DNA from 2 places in the Clostridium bornimense genome. Region 1 is predicted to be linked to the other one. Evidence: a T-box and tRNA genes for the amino acid it is inferred to sense, from the RefSeq annotation. Region 1 holds a T-box; the other holds one or more tRNA genes.
What was found. A T-box is a leader RNA that pairs with one kind of tRNA and senses whether it is charged. The one in region 1 lies ahead of thrS (threonine--tRNA ligase), so its partner is inferred to be a tRNA-Thr.
Positions count from the first base shown of each region.

Region 2: it encodes a tRNA-Thr, which carries the amino acid that the T-box ahead of thrS (threonine--tRNA ligase) is inferred to sense. The anticodon was not compared.

Region 1 covers NZ_HG917868.1:2,312,452-2,322,104, reverse strand. The annotation lists gene CM240_RS10405 (S8 family serine peptidase) at 1-4,927, shown strand, start outside; gene CM240_RS10400 (DUF6873 family GME fold protein) at 5,524-6,255, opposite strand; gene CM240_RS10395 (putative sporulation protein YtxC) at 6,381-7,274, shown strand; T-box leader at 7,297-7,523, shown strand; gene thrS (threonine--tRNA ligase) at 7,577-9,499, shown strand.
Region 2 covers NZ_HG917868.1:2,677,014-2,686,666, reverse strand. The annotation lists gene CM240_RS12240 (PIN/TRAM domain-containing protein) at 1-621, shown strand, start outside; gene ispD (2-C-methyl-D-erythritol 4-phosphate cytidylyltransferase) at 632-1,312, shown strand; gene cysS (cysteine--tRNA ligase) at 1,439-2,830, shown strand; gene CM240_RS12225 (Mini-ribonuclease 3) at 2,954-3,388, shown strand; gene rlmB (23S rRNA (guanosine(2251)-2'-O)-methyltransferase RlmB) at 3,378-4,178, shown strand; gene CM240_RS12215 (NYN domain-containing protein) at 4,184-4,699, shown strand; gene sigH (RNA polymerase sporulation sigma factor SigH) at 4,777-5,424, shown strand; tRNA gene CM240_RS12205 (tRNA-Thr) at 5,479-5,554, shown strand; gene tuf (elongation factor Tu) at 5,628-6,821, shown strand; gene rpmG (50S ribosomal protein L33) at 7,008-7,157, shown strand; gene secE (preprotein translocase subunit SecE) at 7,188-7,418, shown strand; gene nusG (transcription termination/antitermination protein NusG) at 7,460-7,984, shown strand; gene rplK (50S ribosomal protein L11) at 8,060-8,485, shown strand; gene rplA (50S ribosomal protein L1) at 8,543-9,232, shown strand; ribosomal protein L10 leader region at 9,285-9,416, shown strand; gene rplJ (50S ribosomal protein L10) at 9,445-9,653, shown strand, end outside.

The DNA.
Region 1 (9,653 bases):
AGGTGAAGGAATGGTAGTGTCTATTATAGATACTGGTATTGATTACACTCATAAGGACTTAAAAATTACAGATGAAAGTAAAGTAAAATTAGATAAGGATGAAATAAAAAAAGATGTAGAGGATCTTTCATATGGAAAGTACTTTACAAGCAAGGTTCCATATGGATATAACTATGCTGATGACAATGAAAATATAATTGATGATGGAAGTCAACATGGTATGCATGTAGCTGGTATAGTAGCAGCTAATGGATTAGAAGAAGAATGTAGTACTCTAGAAGCTGTTAGAGGTGTAGCACCAGAAGCTCAATTATTAGCAATGAAGGTATTCTCTAACAATACTAATGTTTCTGGGGCTTATGATGATGACATAATTAAGGCTATAGAAGATTCCGTTAAGTTAGGCGCCGATGTTATAAATATGAGTCTTGGCTCAGATTCAGGCTTTAGTAATCCTGATGATCCTCAACAAGTTGCTATAAAGAATGCTACTGATGCAGGAACAATTTGTGTAATATCAGCAGGAAATTCACAAACTTGTACAACAACTAGTGGATGGAATCAACCTGAGAATATATTAGGATTAAAAGATACTGCTACTATAGGGGCTCCATCAACAGCAGAATATTCTTTATCTGTAGCTTCTATGGAGAATACAACTTTAACAGAAAAGAACTTGAACTTTGAAACTGAAAAAGGAGAAAAGGGAGAATGTGCTTTTTCTTTAGTGTCAGGTAGCGATTTATCATCTTTAAAGGAATACCACGGTATTGTAGATTGTGGCTTAGGAGATATAAGTGATTTTGAAGGTAAAGATGTAGAGGGGAAAATAGCATTAATAAAGAGAGGTAATATTACATTCAATGAGAAATATGTTAATGCTGTAGCAAATAAGGCAGCAGCAGTTATTATATATAACCATGAAGCTGGCGGAGATGAGCTTATTTCGATGTCTATAACTTCAGAGATAACTATACCAGTATTTTCTGTAGGATGTACATCAGGAAAAACTTTAATAGAGAAAACTACCAATGGCGCTGATAAAATTAAGTTTGATGGGACAAGCATTTCTACAGCTGAAAATAATGATGAATATGATATGTCACAATACTCATCATGGGGTGCAACACCAAGTCTAGAGTTTAAGCCAGAAATAACAGCACCAGGTGGAGATATATATTCTTTAGCTAATGAAAATTCATACCAAACTATGAGTGGTACCTCTATGTCATCTCCTTTTGTAGCAGGTTCTGAGGCTCTTATAATTCAAGGGATTAAAGAAAAGAATTGGAATGTAAAAGAGAAAGACCTTGTATTACTTGCTAAAAATTCTGCAATGAATACAGCGACAGAGCTTATAGATAAGTATGATGAAAGTGGAAAAATACCATATTCACCAAGAAGACAAGGTGCAGGGCTTATAAATCCTAAGAATGCTATAAATAATAATGTTATTATAACTGGAGAAGATGGAAAAGCTTCATTAGCATTAAAAGAAGTTGATAATAGCAGTAAATTCTCATTAACATTAAAAAATTATGGTGATGAAGATGTAACTTATAATTTATCAGAAGAAAAAGTATATAGTGAAGTAACTGATGACAATGGCAATGTTCACGAAATTATTTTAGATGATTCAGTAGTTACTTTTGATAAGGAATCAGTAACAGTAAAGGCAAATAGTACAGCTAAAGTAACAGGAACATTAAAAATATCAAAAGATGCTGATAAAGATAATTTTGTAGAAGGATATATACATTTCACTTCTAGTGATGAAAATGTGCCATCACTTTCAGTACCATTTATGGGATTCTACGGTGATTGGTCTGCAGAGTCAATAGTAGATGCCCCAGATTATACAGATACTACAGATAGCCTTTTAGGTACAACAGGACTTGGAGGAATAACTTCAGAAGGATTCATTTACTATGGAACTACTATAGAAAATGGATATATGCGTTTAGATGAAGAAAAAACTGCATTCTCACCAAACGGTGATGACTCTAAAGATACTGTAACACCATATTTATATATGCTAAGAAATTCAAAAGAAAGAAAAGTAGAAGTAGTCGATGAAAATAATAATGTTATTAGAGATCTATCAAAAGATCCTTATGTAAGAAAAAATACTATTGAAGATTATATATCAGGTATCTCAGGAACATTAGTTTACAGTGCGACTTGGGATGGAACAGTGTATAACAAGTCAACAGGAAAATATGAAAAAGTTAAAGATGGTAAATATTATATAAGAGTTACAAATTCAGTAGAATTAGAAAATGCTAAGGAGCAAACTTTAGATATGCCTATTAAAGTTGATACTGTAGCTCCAACAGTTAAAATCCAAGGAATAGAACAATATAAGGACAGTGAAGGTAATAATCATTATAGACTTAGCTGGACAGAAGAAGATAAAAATGGTTCAGGGGTTATGCCTATAGCTGTAGTAATAGCAGGAGATAAAACTACTTCAATTAATGAAAGTGATATAACAAAAGTTAATGGACAATGTTATGCAGACATAGATATCACAGAAGGTGAAGTAAATGATGTATCAATGGCTATTATCGATAATGCAGGAAATATAGGTATAGATAGTGGAAAGTTTAAAGCTGGAGAGCTTAAGACAATTGCATTATCAAGTTTAAAAGAAGATACAACAATAGTAGGACAAGACTCTTTAACTGATGGTAAGTTTGTAGTAAAAGGAACTGCATCAGATAATGTGGCAAAAATTCTTATTAATGAAGAAAAAGTTTCAGTAAAAGATAATTATTTTAGTTACCCAGTTTCAGTTAATGAAGGAGAAAATTCTATAAAGGTTTATGCAGAAGATAAAAATGGTGATGTTATTTTAGATAAAACTTATAAAGTTATTTTAGATACAAAGTCACCAGTAATAACTACTACACCTGAAGTAGGAAGCGATACACCTTATTACACTACAGATAAAGAAAAACTAAGCCTTAAAGTGAAAATATCTGATGATACTAATATTAAAGCAATGATATCTAATTCAGAAGAATCAAAATTATTAAATTTAGATAAAAATGGCGAAGCGGATATAGACTTAGATTTGACTAATGGAATGAATGTATTTAACATAGTGGCAGTAGATGCAGGTAATAACTCTACAGTTAAAGAAATAGTTATTGTAAAAACTGGAGATGAGTCTAAGTTAAAAGTAGAAGTTGATAATCTAGACTCAGTTTCTATTCTTAATGGTGACTATACAGAAAATGATGTTTATACAATAGAAGGACATGTTAATAAGAAGGCAAAAGAATTTAAAATCAATGGACAAGATGTAAAAATAAATGACGATTTAACTTTCAATTATGATGTAACTTTCAATCAAGGAACTAACAGAATTAAATTCTATGCTGTAGATGATGATGATACTGTAGTTATGAATTATGCATATAGAGTTTTATATGATTCAAAAGCACCTAATGTAACTTTGGATTTACCATTAGCAAAAGAAGATGACAATATTTATACAAATAATAAAGATTTTAATGTAAGTGGTAAAGTAAATGATAATTTATATGGATATTCTTTATCTATAAATGGAGACACAATTGTAACTATAGATAAATTCCCATTACAAGATTCATCATTATTAGAAAAAGAGTTTTCAAAGGTTATTAGCTTAGAGGAAGGTAAAAACTCTATTATTATAGAAGCTGTGGATCAATTTAGTAATAAAGTTTCTGATACAATATCAGTAGTACTTGATACAGTGGCCCCAGAAAAACCATCTATCAATGTTAAAGAAAATAAGAAATCATCAAGTGTAACAATAGATACTAATGAAAAACAAGTAGAAAAGATAGAATATAGTTTTGATGGTGTAAATTACTACGAATATAATGGAGAATTCTCAGTAGAAAAAACTAGCGACATATATGCTAGAGTTACAGATTATGCAGGTAATGTCAGTGAAGTGTCAAAAACACATGTGGACATTGATACAACAGCACCAGTAGTTACAGTAGCTGGAGTTTGCGATGGAGAAATATATTATTCATCAGTACAACCTAAGGTTAATGTAGATGATAAAGATGCAGAACTTCATGTTACATTAAACGGAAAAGAATATAAAGGCGAAAAAATAGATGTAGCTGGTAACTATACATTAGAAGCATATGCTGTAGATAATGCTGATAATAAATCAGAAGTAGCAAAAGTTCAGTTTACATTAGTTCAAAAATCAACAGAATCAAAAGATGGAGACAAAACTATTGTTAACGGAAATGGTGTAAAACAACCTGAACCATATGTTATATTTAACGCTAGTTCTGGAGAAAATCTAGAAGCTAATTTATATACTGCTGTTTTAACTGATAATAATGAAGGTATATTTATAGATTCTAACGATACTAGAATAACTATTCCAAAGAAAATACTACAAGACAATGACGCAGAAGAATTAATCTTTAAACAAAAGATTTATGAAGATAAAGATCTTTTAGCTAATATAAAATCTATAGGAAAAATCTTTGACTTATCTTTAGTATCAAAAGACGGAAAAACTATCACTGATTTTGGAGATAGTAAAGTAAAAGTGTCAATAACACTTACAGAAGATCAATTAAAGAATTTAAATACAAACAAACTAGCAGCTTATTATTATAATGAAAATAAAAATACTTGGGAGAAAATTGATGGTGGAATATTTAATAATGGATCATCAAGATTCGAATTTGAAACAAATCATTTTACTAAATTCACAATACTAGATGAAAGCAAAGATGAAGATAAGCTTGTTAACACAAATAATAGTAATAAAGGTACAACTTCTAGTAAGACTATTATAGGCAAAATTTTAACTAAAACAGGAACTGCAGCATCAAAAGAAGTTATGTTGACATTATCAACAATACTAGCAACAGTAGGAATAGTTTTAATGAGAAAAAATAAATAGAAAATAAGAAAAGGGGGAGCTGTTGCACGAATAGTGTGGCAGCTTTTTAAATCAGTGCACAGTTGTCAGTTCACAGTGATGGAGGAAATTCCTGCGGAATTTCTTAAATTATAAGTATTGAGTTGAATGTTATAAGTTAGACTATATTTCTTATTTAGATTATAGTTGATATACAAGTCATTACAGAAGGCTCATGAAAGTTGCACTTTCATGAAGCTATGGTTACAAATTATATTTTATATTAAACATGAAAATACTTTTGTTAATGTGACAGTCATTATTTCAATTATTTACTAGATTCTTGATGACGTGGAGTTGTTTTTATTTTCAATATGCATCTGTTGCAGTTAAGTGGTGGTAATGGTTATTTATTTTCTATTTTATCTATAAATATACATTTACCACTACTTATCTTGAACAGTTTATTATGTTGATTCAATATATATAAGAACTAATTGATATAGCTTGTCGCCACCACTTAAGTAGAACAGGTGCTAATATCAATTTTAAGTATATAGATATATCAATAAAGGCTTGTCACCACTACTTAATTAGAACAGATACATATATGAGAAAAAACATATAACACACCTCTATTAATGATTGTCATCACAGTGGTGAATTGACTCGGTATCAATAACTAAAATACTACCTCTATCAACAAGCTTTCCATTACTTAAATAAACTGGTTTAACATTATGTTTTTTTAAGAAATCTATAACATCATTACCGTATTTATACTTTTCTAAATTTCCATAGAAGCACATGGTTTTATCATCTATAAGTCCACAAGTACCACCAATGAAACCATAATCTAACCCAGGAAGAAGAATATCCCCCGGAGGTAACAACAAAACGTCCATTCCTAATTTTTTCATAGAATCTGCGATGATAGTGTCAGAAGTCATTATAGCTTTATTAGAAACTACAGCAGTAGAACATTTTGTATATCCTTGAGGTACATTAACAATTTGCTTATTACCTATTAATGTTAATAACTTTTCATCAGTGTATTTAGCATTGTGGATAAAAAATTCAGAGGTAGAAACACAATTTAAGATTATATTATTAGGATATTTGTATCCTATTGATTTTTTTGATAATAGTACATTTAAATTGAGAGATTTTAAATATTGTAGAAAAGTTTTATCAATATCTTTATGAAGTATTACTTTGTCATCACATATATGAATAAGGATATCAGGATGACCAGATACAGCTTCATAAGTGAGATTTGTTTTAGGAACTTTAATTACTTTAATAGTAAACTGTTGCAAATTTTCCATTTCTTCCATTTCAATTCGTTCGTCAACAAATGCTACTTTCATATTATATCTCCTTTTAAAATCCTAAAATTTAATGAATATATAATTAGTATAAGATACATACTAACTTTGATAAAGCTATAATTTTATAAAGATTATAGTGAAATTTGCTATAAGGTGGGAGATATATGTTGCTATTAACATTATCATGTAGGGAAAATAAAGAGAAAATTTTCAGGAGAATGGTAGATGTAAAAGATAAAACTTACAATAGTAGTGGAGTAAATATAGGAATATATGAGCATATTTATGATGGGGAAGATTATTTATCATTATATTGCAATGATGAATATGTTGATGAAAAGTTTATGAATAAGATTTATTATGAAATCGGGGAATGTATTTACGATATAATGTCTCAGGAGTATTGTAAAAATAAAATAAGTAAATACTTAAATAAAAATTATTCTTATGTTGATAAAGAAGAAAACGATATCATATCAAAGAAGACTTTAGAGATATTATTGAAAAAAGAATATAAAGAAGGAGAAAATGGTAGAGTACTATTTTTAAATAGAAAAAATATAGCAATAAAGAATATAGTAAATATTTTAAGAGAAAATAAAGAAGTTAGTTTAGAAGGAATATTAACATTTAGAATAAATGAATTTGCAAATATAATAGAACCTATAGTAGATAAAGTATTTGAAATTCATGCTATCGAGAAGGAATATGATGAATTTATAGGATTGTTAAAACATTTTATAAAAGGTGTAGATAGCAAAGTATATATGATAAATATAGAAATTGATGAAAATGGTAAGTATAAGGTTCTAGATGAAAATGGCATTGATTTGTTATGTGAAGTTGAAGGTAGCGTAATGGCAGATCTTTTAGTCGGTGTATGTAATATAGAAGATGTAATTTTATCAGTACTAATAAGTAATGTACCTAAAAGAGTTATGATTACTGGAGAAGAAAATTCAAAGAATAAAGAATTTATAAGGACGATAAAGACAGTATTTGAAGGTAGAGTAATTTCTTTAGGAGAAATCAAAGTAAATATTGACAGCTTAAATTGATAGCATTATAATAGCGATATAATAAAAAACTATGATAAGGAAGAGTAAGTAAAAAACTGTTTATAAGAGATGAAAGTCCAATTAGGCTGCAAGACTTTCTTAAATAAGATTTGCTGAAAACCACCTTTGAGTTGCATGGGAAATAACCATTGCCGTTGGCTGCGTTAAGGCTTTCGAGTGAATAGTATTAAAAGTATTATATTTTAGTACTATTAATTTGGGTGGAATCGCGATATCCTCGTCCCATATAGGGGCGAGTTTTTTATTTTTTGTAGTTTAAAATAGAAATAGGAGGAAAGATAATGGAAAACATTAAAATTACTTTAAAAGATGGCAGTGTTAAAGAAGCACCAAAAGGAAGCACTGTTTTAGAAGTAGCTAAATTAATTTCAATGGGATTAGCTAAAAAAGCATTAGGAGCAACAGTAAATGGCGAAGAGGCAGAACTTATGACAGTATTAAATGATGACTGCACTCTTGAAATCTTAACTTTTGATGATGAAGGTGGACGTCACACATTAAGACATACTGCTTCTCATATATTAGCACAAGCAGTAAAGAGATTATATCCAGATGTAAAACTTGCTATAGGGCCATCAATAGACACAGGATTCTATTATGATTTTGATGCAGATTTTCCAATAACTCCAGAAGTTCTAGTTAAAATAGAAAAGGAAATGGAAAAGATAATAAAAGAAGACTTAAAGCTTGAAAAATTCACACTTCCAAGAGAAGAAGCTATAAAATATATGGAAGAAAAAAATGAGCCATACAAAGTAGAACTTATAAAGGATCTTCCAGAAGGAGAAACAATTTCTTTCTATACTCAAGGAGAATTTACTGATCTTTGTGCAGGACCTCACGTGCCAAGTACTAAAAATGTAAAGGCTATAAAGCTTTTATCAACAGCTGGTGCTTATTGGAGAGGAAATGAAAAAAATAAGATGCTTCAAAGAATTTACGGAACTGCATTCTTAAAGAAATCAGAAGTAGAAGCATATATAAATATGCTTGAAGAAGCAAAGAAAAGAGACCATAGAAAATTAGGAAAAGAATTAGAATTATTTGCTTTATTAGAAGAAGGTCCAGGATTCCCATTCTTCTTACCAAAAGGTATGGTAGTTAGAAATGAACTTGAAAACTATTGGAGAGAAGTTCACTCAAAAGCTGGATACCAAGAAATAAAAACTCCAATAATATTAAACGAAGAGTTATGGCATAGAAGTGGTCACTGGGATCATTATAAAGAAAATATGTACTTCACAACTATAGATGAAGGTGCATATGCTATTAAGCCAATGAACTGTCCAGGATCATTACTTGCTTATAAAACTGCATTACATTCATATAAAGAACTTCCACTTAGATTTGGTGAACTAGGATTAGTTCATAGACATGAATTATCAGGAGCATTACATGGTTTAATGAGAGTTAGATGCTTTACTCAAGATGATGCTCATATATTTATGACAAGAGATCAAATAAAAGATGAAATATTAAATGTAATTAAGCTTATTGATTCATTCTATAAAGTTTTTGGTTTTGAATATTTTGTAGAGTTATCTACTAGACCAGAAGATTCTATGGGATCAGATGAAGATTGGGAAGCAGCTACAAATGGATTAAGAGATGCATTAGAAGAAAGAGGATTAGCATACAAAGTTAATGAAGGTGATGGTGCATTCTACGGACCTAAGATTGACTTCCATTTAAGAGATTGTATCGGAAGAACATGGCAATGTGGAACTATTCAATTAGATTTCCAATTACCAGAAAGATTTGATATAAGCTACATTGGACCAGATGGAGAAAAACATAGACCAGTAATGATCCATAGAGTTGTATTTGGTTCTATTGAAAGATTTATAGGAATATTAATAGAACAGTATGCAGGAGCATTCCCAACATGGCTTGCACCAGTACAAGTAAGAATAATGAATATAACAGACTCTTCAGCAGAATATGTTAAATCATTAGAAGAAAAATTAAAAGATGCAAATATAAGAGTTGAAACTGATTTAAGAAATGAAAAAATAGGTTATAAAATCAGAGAAGCACAACTTCAAAAGGTTCCTTATATGATAGTAATTGGTGAAAAGGAAATGAATGAAGGTAAGATTGCTGTTAGAAGCAGAATTGATGGAGATCTAGGTGTTATGGATTTAGAAGACTTCATAGGAAAAATTAAAGAAGAAATTAATACAAAGAAAAATAATTTAAAATAAAAGTTGACAACAAGGTACAAATGATATATAATCTATCTTGTTTGAAGTAGAAACGAGGCCGTTTCTCACCTTATGATACTGTCAATAAGGTAATCTGGATGTATTTAAAAGTGTTAACTTTGGTATATTAAGAGGGAACGGCTATTAGTCGTTC
Region 2 (9,653 bases), 360 kb from region 1:
AAGGGTAAAAGATCTAATAATTTTGGGGAGGTACCTAAAGTATTAGATACATCAGTAATAATAGATGGTAGAATTCTAGATATATCTGGAACTGGATTTATAGAAGGTCCCCTTGTAATACCTCAATTTGTATTAGATGAATTAAGACATATTTCTGATTCTGCTGATGATTTAAAAAGAACAAAAGGTAGACGTGGGTTAGATATATTAAACAAAATTCAAAAAGATTTACCTATAGAAGTTCAAATTAGCGATATGGATTTTCCGGATATTACAGAAGTTGATAGTAAATTATTAAAATTGGCACAAGTTTTAAATGGCAAAGTAGTAACTAATGATTTCAATTTGAATAAGGTAGCAGAATTTCAAGGGGTTCCGGTACTTAATATAAATGATTTAGCCAATGCTATAAAACCTGTACTTTTACCTGGAGAAGAGCTAAAACTTCAAATTATAAAAGAAGGTAAAGAAAATAACCAAGGAATTGGATATTTAGATGATGGTACTATGATAGTTGTAGAAAATGGAAAAAGGTACATAGGGGAGTTTATTGATGCATCTGTTACATCAGTTCTTCAGACATCAGCCGGTAGAATGATATTTGCAACACGTAAGAGTTAAGGAGAAAATTATGAATAAGAATATAGCTATAATTTTAGGAGCTGGAAAAGGAAGCCGAATGAAGCTTGGATATAACAAACAGTTTTTAGAATTAAGAGATGAGCCTATAATTGTAAGAAATATTAGAACTTTCGAAAATCACTGTGAAATTAATGGTATTTATATAGTTTCATCAAAAGAAGAGATTGATAAGTTTAATAAATTAATTGAAAAATATAATTTTAAAAAAGTAAGAGGAATTATTGAAGGTGGAAAAGAAAGAGCTGATTCAGTACTAAATGGCTTGAGAGGAATAGAGCAATGTAATATTGTCCTTATTCATGATGGAGCAAGACCTTTTGTGTCTGAAAATATAATATCAGAAGGTATAAAATATGCTAAAAAATACAGAGCAGCAGCACCAGGGGTTAAGGTTAAAGATACTATTAAGCAAATAAATGAGGATGGATTTTCTATAGGAACTGTGGATAGAGAAGTATTGATTTCTATACAGACACCTCAATGTTTTCAGTATGAGGACATATTAAAAGCCCATGAATTTGCTAAAAAAAATGATATTATTCTTACTGATGATACTAGTGCTATAGAAACATTGGGAATTCATAGTTATATATATTCAGGAGATTATAATAATATAAAAATAACTACTGCTGAGGACATTGCAATTGCAGAGAAGATATTAGAAAACTAACTTTTATAAGTGGTTTTCTTTTTCTATTTTATAAGTTATATTATTATGTAGTATAAATTTATTTATATGATGACACAGGTACATAATGGTTTTATAATAGAATATATAGTTTAGGAGGGAATTGGAATGAAGATATATAATACTTTGACTAAAAAAAAGGAAGAGTTTAAAACTATCAATCCTGGAGAAGTCAAAATGTATGTATGTGGTCCTACTGTGTATAATTTTTTTCATATAGGAAATGCAAGAACATTTATAATTTTTGATACAGTAAGAAGATACTTAGAGTATAGAGGATATGAAGTAAAATTTATTCAAAACTTTACTGATATAGATGATAAAATGATAAAAAGAGCTAATGAAGAAGGGATTACCGTTAAAGAACTTGGAGATAAGTATATAAATGAATATTATAAAGATGCGGATAATCTTAAATTAAAGAGAGCCACTTGTAATCCAAGAGCTACAGATCATATGGATGAAATTATAGAGTTTATTAAAGGATTAGTAGATAAAGGATTAGCTTATGAAGTAGAAGGTGATGTATATTTTTCTACAAAGGAATTTAAAGATTATGGTAAGCTATCAGGACAAAATATCGAAGATTTACAATCCGGGGCAAGAATAAGTGTTGACGAAAGAAAGAAGGAGCCGATAGATTTTGCTCTTTGGAAAAATCAAAAACCAGGTGAACCAGCATGGGAAAGTCCATGGGGAATGGGAAGACCAGGATGGCATATTGAGTGTTCTTGTATGGCCCACAATTTATTAGGTGATACTATTGATATACATGCTGGTGGAGCTGACTTAGTATTTCCACATCATGAAAATGAAATAGCACAGAGTGAAGGCAGAAGTGGAAAGAATTTTGCAAACTATTGGATGCATTCGGCATATTTGAATGTTAATAATGTAAAGATGTCTAAATCATTAAACAACTTTTTTACAACAAGAGATATTTTAGAAAAATATGATGCAGAAGTTATTAGATTATTTATGCTTAGTGGTCATTATAGAACACCACTTAATTTTACTATGGAATTATTAGATTCAACTAAATCAGGATTAGATAGAATGTATAACGCTTTAAATAACTTATATTCATTATTAGGCGAAGTAAGTAAAGAGAATAGTGATGATGAGTTTTTACAAGTTTTAGATGGATATAGAGATAAGTTCATAGAGAAAATGGATGATGATTTTAATACTGCTGATGCAATATCTGTTATTTTTGATTTAGTTAAGGATATAAACATAAAGGTTAACATAAATAGTTCAGTGAGTGTTATAGAAAAATCAATAGCAATATTAAGAGAGCTTGGAGCACCTCTTGGAATACTTCAAAAGGAAATAAGCAATTCATTAGAAGAAGAGGTAGAAAATCTTATAGCAGAAAGACAAAAGGCAAGACAAGAAAAGAACTGGGCTTTAGCTGACGAAATTAGAGATAAATTAAAAGCTATGGATATAATATTAGAAGATACTCCACAAGGTGTGAGATGGAGTAAAAAAAGTTAGTATATTTTTAAGATACAGTTAGTGATATAAAATGTATTACTAACTGTATTTTTACTATACTGTAGCGAAATATAGTAAGATTTATTATAATTAATTTAAGAATTTTTGAAATGAGGAAAGTATATGGAGTTTAATATATTAAAAGGAAAACTTACTCATCAAGAGATCAGAGGATTAAACCCTTTAGTGTTAGCATATATAGGAGATGCAGTGTATGAAGTTTTTGTAAGAACCTATATAGTTTCAGAAAATAAAAATGTAAAAGTTCATGGTTTACATAAACTATCTATTAACTTAGTCAAGGCAGAAGGTCAAAGCAACATGATGAAATGTATTCTGAATGAATTAAATGAAAATGAAACGTACATTTTTAAAAGAGGAAGAAATGCAAAATCTGGAACCGTACCTAAACATGCAGATCTTATAGATTATAGAATGGCTACTGGATTTGAAGCGTTAATAGGGTATTTATATTTAATAGAGGATATGGATAGACTTAATTATATATTAGAAACATCACTATCATTATACAAGGAGAAAATAAATAATGAAAAATAATAAAAAAATTAGTAAGAATAACGATAATAATTACTATACAAATAAATCAAGTAAAAGCGAAGAAATAAGAGAAGATATTATTGAGGGAAAAAATGGCGTAACTGAAGCCATAAAACATAATAGAACTATAGAACAAATTTTAGTTGTTAAAGGTATAAATTCTGTAATTCCTATTATAAACATGGCTAAAGAAAAAGGAATAGTAGTTAAAGAAGTGGACAAAAGAAAGTTAGATTCTTTAGCACAAACTTCAAATCATCAAGGTGTCATTGCTATTGTAACACCATATAAATATTTTACTGTGGAAGATATATTAAAAGATGCAAAAGATAAAAATGAAGATCCTTTTATAGTTATACTAGATGAAATAGAAGATCCTCATAACTTAGGAGCTATAATTAGAAGTGCTGAAGTTTGTGGAGCACATGGTATTATAATTCCTAAAAGAAGGAACATAGGTGTTACATCTGTAGTATATAAAACTTCTGCAGGAGCAGCTGAATATATGAAAGTAGCTAAAGTTACTAATATAAACAAAACTATAGATACTTTAAAAGAATTAGGTATATGGGTGTATGGAGCCGATATGAATGGAGGATATTGTTACGAGACAAATCTCAAAGGTCCTTTAGCTCTTGTTATAGGAAGTGAAGGTAAAGGAATATCGAAGTTAACAAAGGATAAATGTGATGTTATGATAAAGATCCCAATGAAGGGTAAAGTTAATTCATTAAATGCATCTGTTGCCGGTGGGATACTTATGTATGAAATAATGAAACAAAGGATTTGAAAATAATGAGATACATATTTATTGATGGATATAATATCATAAATAGTTGGTCTGATTTAGCTATAGGTAAAGATGAAACTTTAGAAAATTCAAGGCAAAGGCTAATAGAGATACTTGAAAATTATGTTGCTATGAGAGAAGATAAGTTATATTTAGTTTTCGATGCTCATCTTAGTAAGGGGAGCATCGAAAAAGAAGAAAAAACAAATAATATAACGGTGGTATTTACAAAAGAAGGCGAAACGGCAGATAGCTATATAGAACGCAAAGTTAATTTAATAGGAAGAAAAAAAGAAGTTATTGTAGTGACTAATGATAATTTAGAGCAACAAACTATATTTCAAAGAGGTGCTACAAGAATGTCTTCTATAGAATTTAATAATGAAGTGAAAAAATCACAGAATTCTCTAAGAGAAGAAATTAGTAAGATAAATAGTAAAACTAGAACAACATTAGTGGATAGCATAGAAGATGAAGAAGTAAGAAAGAAATTGGAAAGAATTAGGAGAAATTTACTATAAACCTTGACTACGTAATATTGTTTTCTTATAATTTATCTTGGGGATTGGTATGATAATATGAGATATATGAGGGGGAAATGGTGAATAGAATGGAAGAAGTTGCAACAGAAACTGAAATATTTGGACAAAGTTTAGATGAAGAAGTAGTCATGAAAGCAAAAATGGGTAATGTATTTGCGCAAGAATATTTAATAAATAAATATTCGAATGTAGTGAAAACGAAAGCTAAATCCTATTTTCTAATAGGAGCAGATAAAGAGGATATATATCAAGAAGGAATGATTGGTTTATATAAGGCGATAAGGGATTTTAAGCCAGATAAGCTATCTTCATTTAGGGCGTTTGCAGAATTATGCATAACAAGACAGATTATAACAGCTATAAAGACAGCAACAAGGCAAAAGCATATACCATTAAATACTTATGTATCCATAAATAAACCAATTTATGATGAAGAGTCAGATCGAACACTTTTAGATGTGTTATCAACTATAAAAGTTTGTGATCCAGAAGAGCTTATGATAAGTAAAGAAGAATTATCTAAAATGGGTGATGACATAGGCAAGGTATTATCAGATTTAGAGATGATAGTATTATCTTCTTATCTGCAAGGAAAGTCTTATCAAGAGATAGCTTGCGACTTAGAAAGAAGGCCTAAATCTATAGATAATGCACTACAAAGAGTGAAGAGGAAGCTAGAGAAGTGTTTGATAAAAAAAACTTGACATAAAATATATTAACATTTAGAATATATAATTGGTTAATAAGTTATGAGAACTGCCCATATAGCTCAGTTGGCAGAGCGTCACCTTGGTAAGGTGGAGGTCACCGGTTCAATCCCGGTTATGGGCTCCAGATACAAAACACTTGGGTGAGTGTATCTCATCCTATTAACATAATAAATAAGATTTGTTAGGAGGAATTAACAATGGCAAAGGCAAAGTTTGAAAGAAGTAAGCCACACGTAAATATTGGAACAATCGGTCACGTAGACCACGGTAAGACAACATTAACAGCTGCAATCACAACTGTATTATCACTTGCAGGTGGAGCAGAAGCATTCAAATATGACGAAATAGATAAAGCACCAGAAGAAAAAGAAAGAGGAATCACAATCAACACAGCACACGTTGAATATGAAACTCCAAACAGACACTACGCACACGTAGACTGTCCAGGACACGCTGACTATGTAAAGAACATGATTACAGGAGCAGCACAAATGGATGGAGCTATCTTAGTTGTATCAGCAGCAGATGGTCCAATGCCACAAACAAGAGAACACATCCTATTAGCATCAAGAGTAGGTGTACAATACATCGTAGTATTCTTAAACAAAGCTGATATGGTAGACGATCCAGAATTACTAGAATTAGTAGAAATGGAAGTTAGAGAATTATTAAATGAATACGGATTCCCAGGAGATGATACTCCAGTAATCACAGGATCAGCATTACAAGCATTAGAAAACCCAACAGATGCTGAAAAATCAAAATGCATCCATGAATTAATGGCAGCAGTAGATGAATATATCCCAACTCCAGAAAGAGAAACAGACAAAGCATTCTTAATGCCAGTAGAAGATGTATTCACAATCACAGGAAGAGGAACAGTTGCAACAGGAAGAGTTGAAACTGGAGTACTTCATGTAGGAGACGAAGTAGAAATCGTTGGTATGCAAGAAGAAATCAGAAAGACAACAGTAACAGGAATCGAAATGTTCAGAAAGTTACTAGATGAAGCACAAGCAGGAGATAACATCGGAGCATTATTAAGAGGTATCCAAAGAACTGACATCGAAAGAGGTCAAGTATTAGCAAAAGTTGGATCAGTAACTCCACACAAGAAATTCGTAGGTCAAGTATACGTATTAAAGAAAGAAGAAGGAGGAAGACACACTCCATTCTTCGATGGATATAGACCACAATTCTACTTCAGAACAACAGACGTAACAGGATCAATCAAGTTACCAGAAGGAGTAGAAATGGTAATGCCAGGAGACCACATTGATATGAACGTTGAGTTAATCACTCCAGTAGCTATGGATGAAAACTTAAGATTCGCTATCAGAGAAGGTGGAAGAACTGTAGGTTCAGGAGTTGTTACTTCTATCGTTGAATAATTAAGAAAGTTTATAATGGACCAAGTGAAAACTTGGTCTGTTTAAAGATAATATAATTAATAAAAAGTGGAAAATATAAATTAGTTGACATGAATATTCTCTTATGGTACATTACTATAAGTAACTTTAAGTGAAAAATGTAAATGATATATATTTTTAACTTGTGATAAGTAGGAGGTGTTGATTGTGAGAGTGAAGATAACACTAGCATGCACAGATTGTAAGCAAAGAAATTATAATACGATGAAAAATAAGAAAAACGACCCAGATAGAATAGAGTCAAGAAAATACTGCAAATTCTGCCACAAGCACACACTTCATAAAGAAACAAAGTAATCCACTAAATTGAGTTGGGGTGTAAGAATTATGGATGTTAAGGAAAATAAAAAAGTTAAAAAAGCGAAGTCAGGTCATAAAAAATCACCTTTTAGAGTTATAAAGGGATTAGTATCTGAATTAAAGAAAATAACTTGGGCTACAAAAGAAGACATTCAAAAGGCGACACTATCAGTAGTGGTTGTGTGTGGCATCTTTGTCATTGCTATGGCTTTGTTGGATCTTGGTTTTAGTAACCTCTATCAAGCTATCTTTAAGTAAAAGGAGGTTATGAAATAACAAAGGTTATTTCGTGGAGTAAAATGAGTGATAAACTAAGATGGTATGTTGTTCATACGTATTCAGGATATGAAAATAAAGTTAAAGCTAACTTAGAAAAAACTATAGAAAATAGAAATCTTAGAGAGCTTATCCCAGACATAATTGTTCCAGAGGAAGAAGAAGCTGAGGAAAAGAATGGTGAAACAAAAATCACTAAAAAGAAGGTTTTTCCAGGTTATGTAATTGTTCATATGATGATGAACGATGAAACTTGGTATATAGTTAGAAATACTAGAGGAGTTACTGGATTTGTAGGACCTGATCCTAAGATACCAGTACCGCTTACCGATGAAGAGGTTGAAGCTATGGGTATAAACTTAAATACCGTTGCTATGGACTTGGAGGTAGGAGAAACTGTTAGTATAACTAATGGAGCTTTTGAAGGAATGAGTGCTGTTATCGAAGAGATAAATAACGATAAGGGCAAAGTAAAAGCATTAGTTAATATGTTTAGCAGGGAAATCCCAGCTGAACTTGAATTTAAACAAATAGAAAAAATAGACTAATTAGCTATTGAGGCGTTAGCCTTTAATAGTGGGAGGAATTTATTCCGCCATACCACAATTCAGGAGGTGTAAATTATGGCTAAGAAAGTCATGGGTTTAATTAAACTTCAACTGCCAGCAGGTAAGGCAACACCAGCACCACCAGTTGGACCTGCACTAGGACAACATGGTGTTAATATCATGGCATTCTGTAAAGAATACAACGCAAAGACTGCTAATCAAGCAGGATTAACAATTCCAGTTGTAATTACAGTATATCAAGACAGATCATTCAGCTTTATATTAAAAACTCCACCAGCAGCTGTTCTATTAAAGAAAGAAGCTGGATTAGAGAGTGGTTCAGGAGTACCTAACAAGACTAAGGTTGGTAAGGTTACTACAGAACAAATAAAGAAGATTGCTGAATTAAAGATGCCAGATTTAAATGCTGGATCTTTAGAAGCTGCTATGAGCATGATTTCTGGTACTGCTAGAAGTATGGGTATCGAAGTAGTAGAATAATAACATTGTAAATTAGTGGGAGGTAACAACCGTTAGTACCACAAAGGAGGATAAGACATGGGAAAGAATTATGTAGAAAGCGTAAAGCTAATAGATAAAAATGTTCTTTACTCAACTGATGAAGCTATGGATTTAGCTATAAAAACAGCTAAAGCTAAATTTGATGAGACTATTGAACTACATGTTAGATTAGGTGTAGATCCAAGACATGCAGATCAACAAGTAAGAGGTGCGGTAGTATTACCACATGGTACTGGTAAGTCTGTAAGAGTACTTGTTTTCGCTAAGGGTGAAAAGGCTAAAGAAGCAGAAGCTGCAGGTGCTGAATTTGTAGGTGCTGAAGATTTAGCTGATAAGATCCAAAAGGAAAACTGGTTTGATTTCGATATAGTTGTAGCAACTCCAGATATGATGGGTGTTGTTGGTAGATTAGGTAGAGTATTAGGACCTAAGGGATTAATGCCAAACCCTAAATCAGGAACAGTTACTTTTGATGTAACTAAAGCTATAGAAGAAATTAAAGCTGGTAAAGTTGAATATAGAGTTGATAAAACAGCTATCGTTCACGTTCCAGTTGGAAAGAAATCTTTTGGAGCTGAAAAGTTAAAGGAAAACTTCCAAACTTTAATGGAAGCTTTAATCAAAGCTAAGCCAGCAGCAGCAAAAGGACAATATATTAAGTCTGTTTCAGTGTCTAGCACAATGGGACCTGGAATCAAGCTTAACCCAAACAGAGTTTTAGACTAATTATTATTGACATAACATAATAATTATGTTAATATATGATTCGTGTGAAAATGAAATATAATGTGCTCATCCGTAGACAGTAGGTGGCTATGCCGTAACGTGAAAACAACCTACCGAGGTAGCTGACTAATAGATTACTATGGTCTCTTCTTGTGTCTACGGGGAGGCCTTTAATTATTATACAGGTCAAATCTGTAAGGAGGTGGACGTAGATGGCAAGCAATAACAGAACTATTAAAGAAGCTAAAGTTCAAGAAATAAAAGAAAAAATGCAAAATGCTAAGTCTATAGTGTTAACAAAGTATCAAGGAAACAAAGCTGATGAAGATACAGAGTTAAGAAAGACTTTAAGAGAAGCTGGAGTAGAATATAAAATCTACAAAAACAACTTAGTATTATTAGCTGCTAAGGAATTAGGATT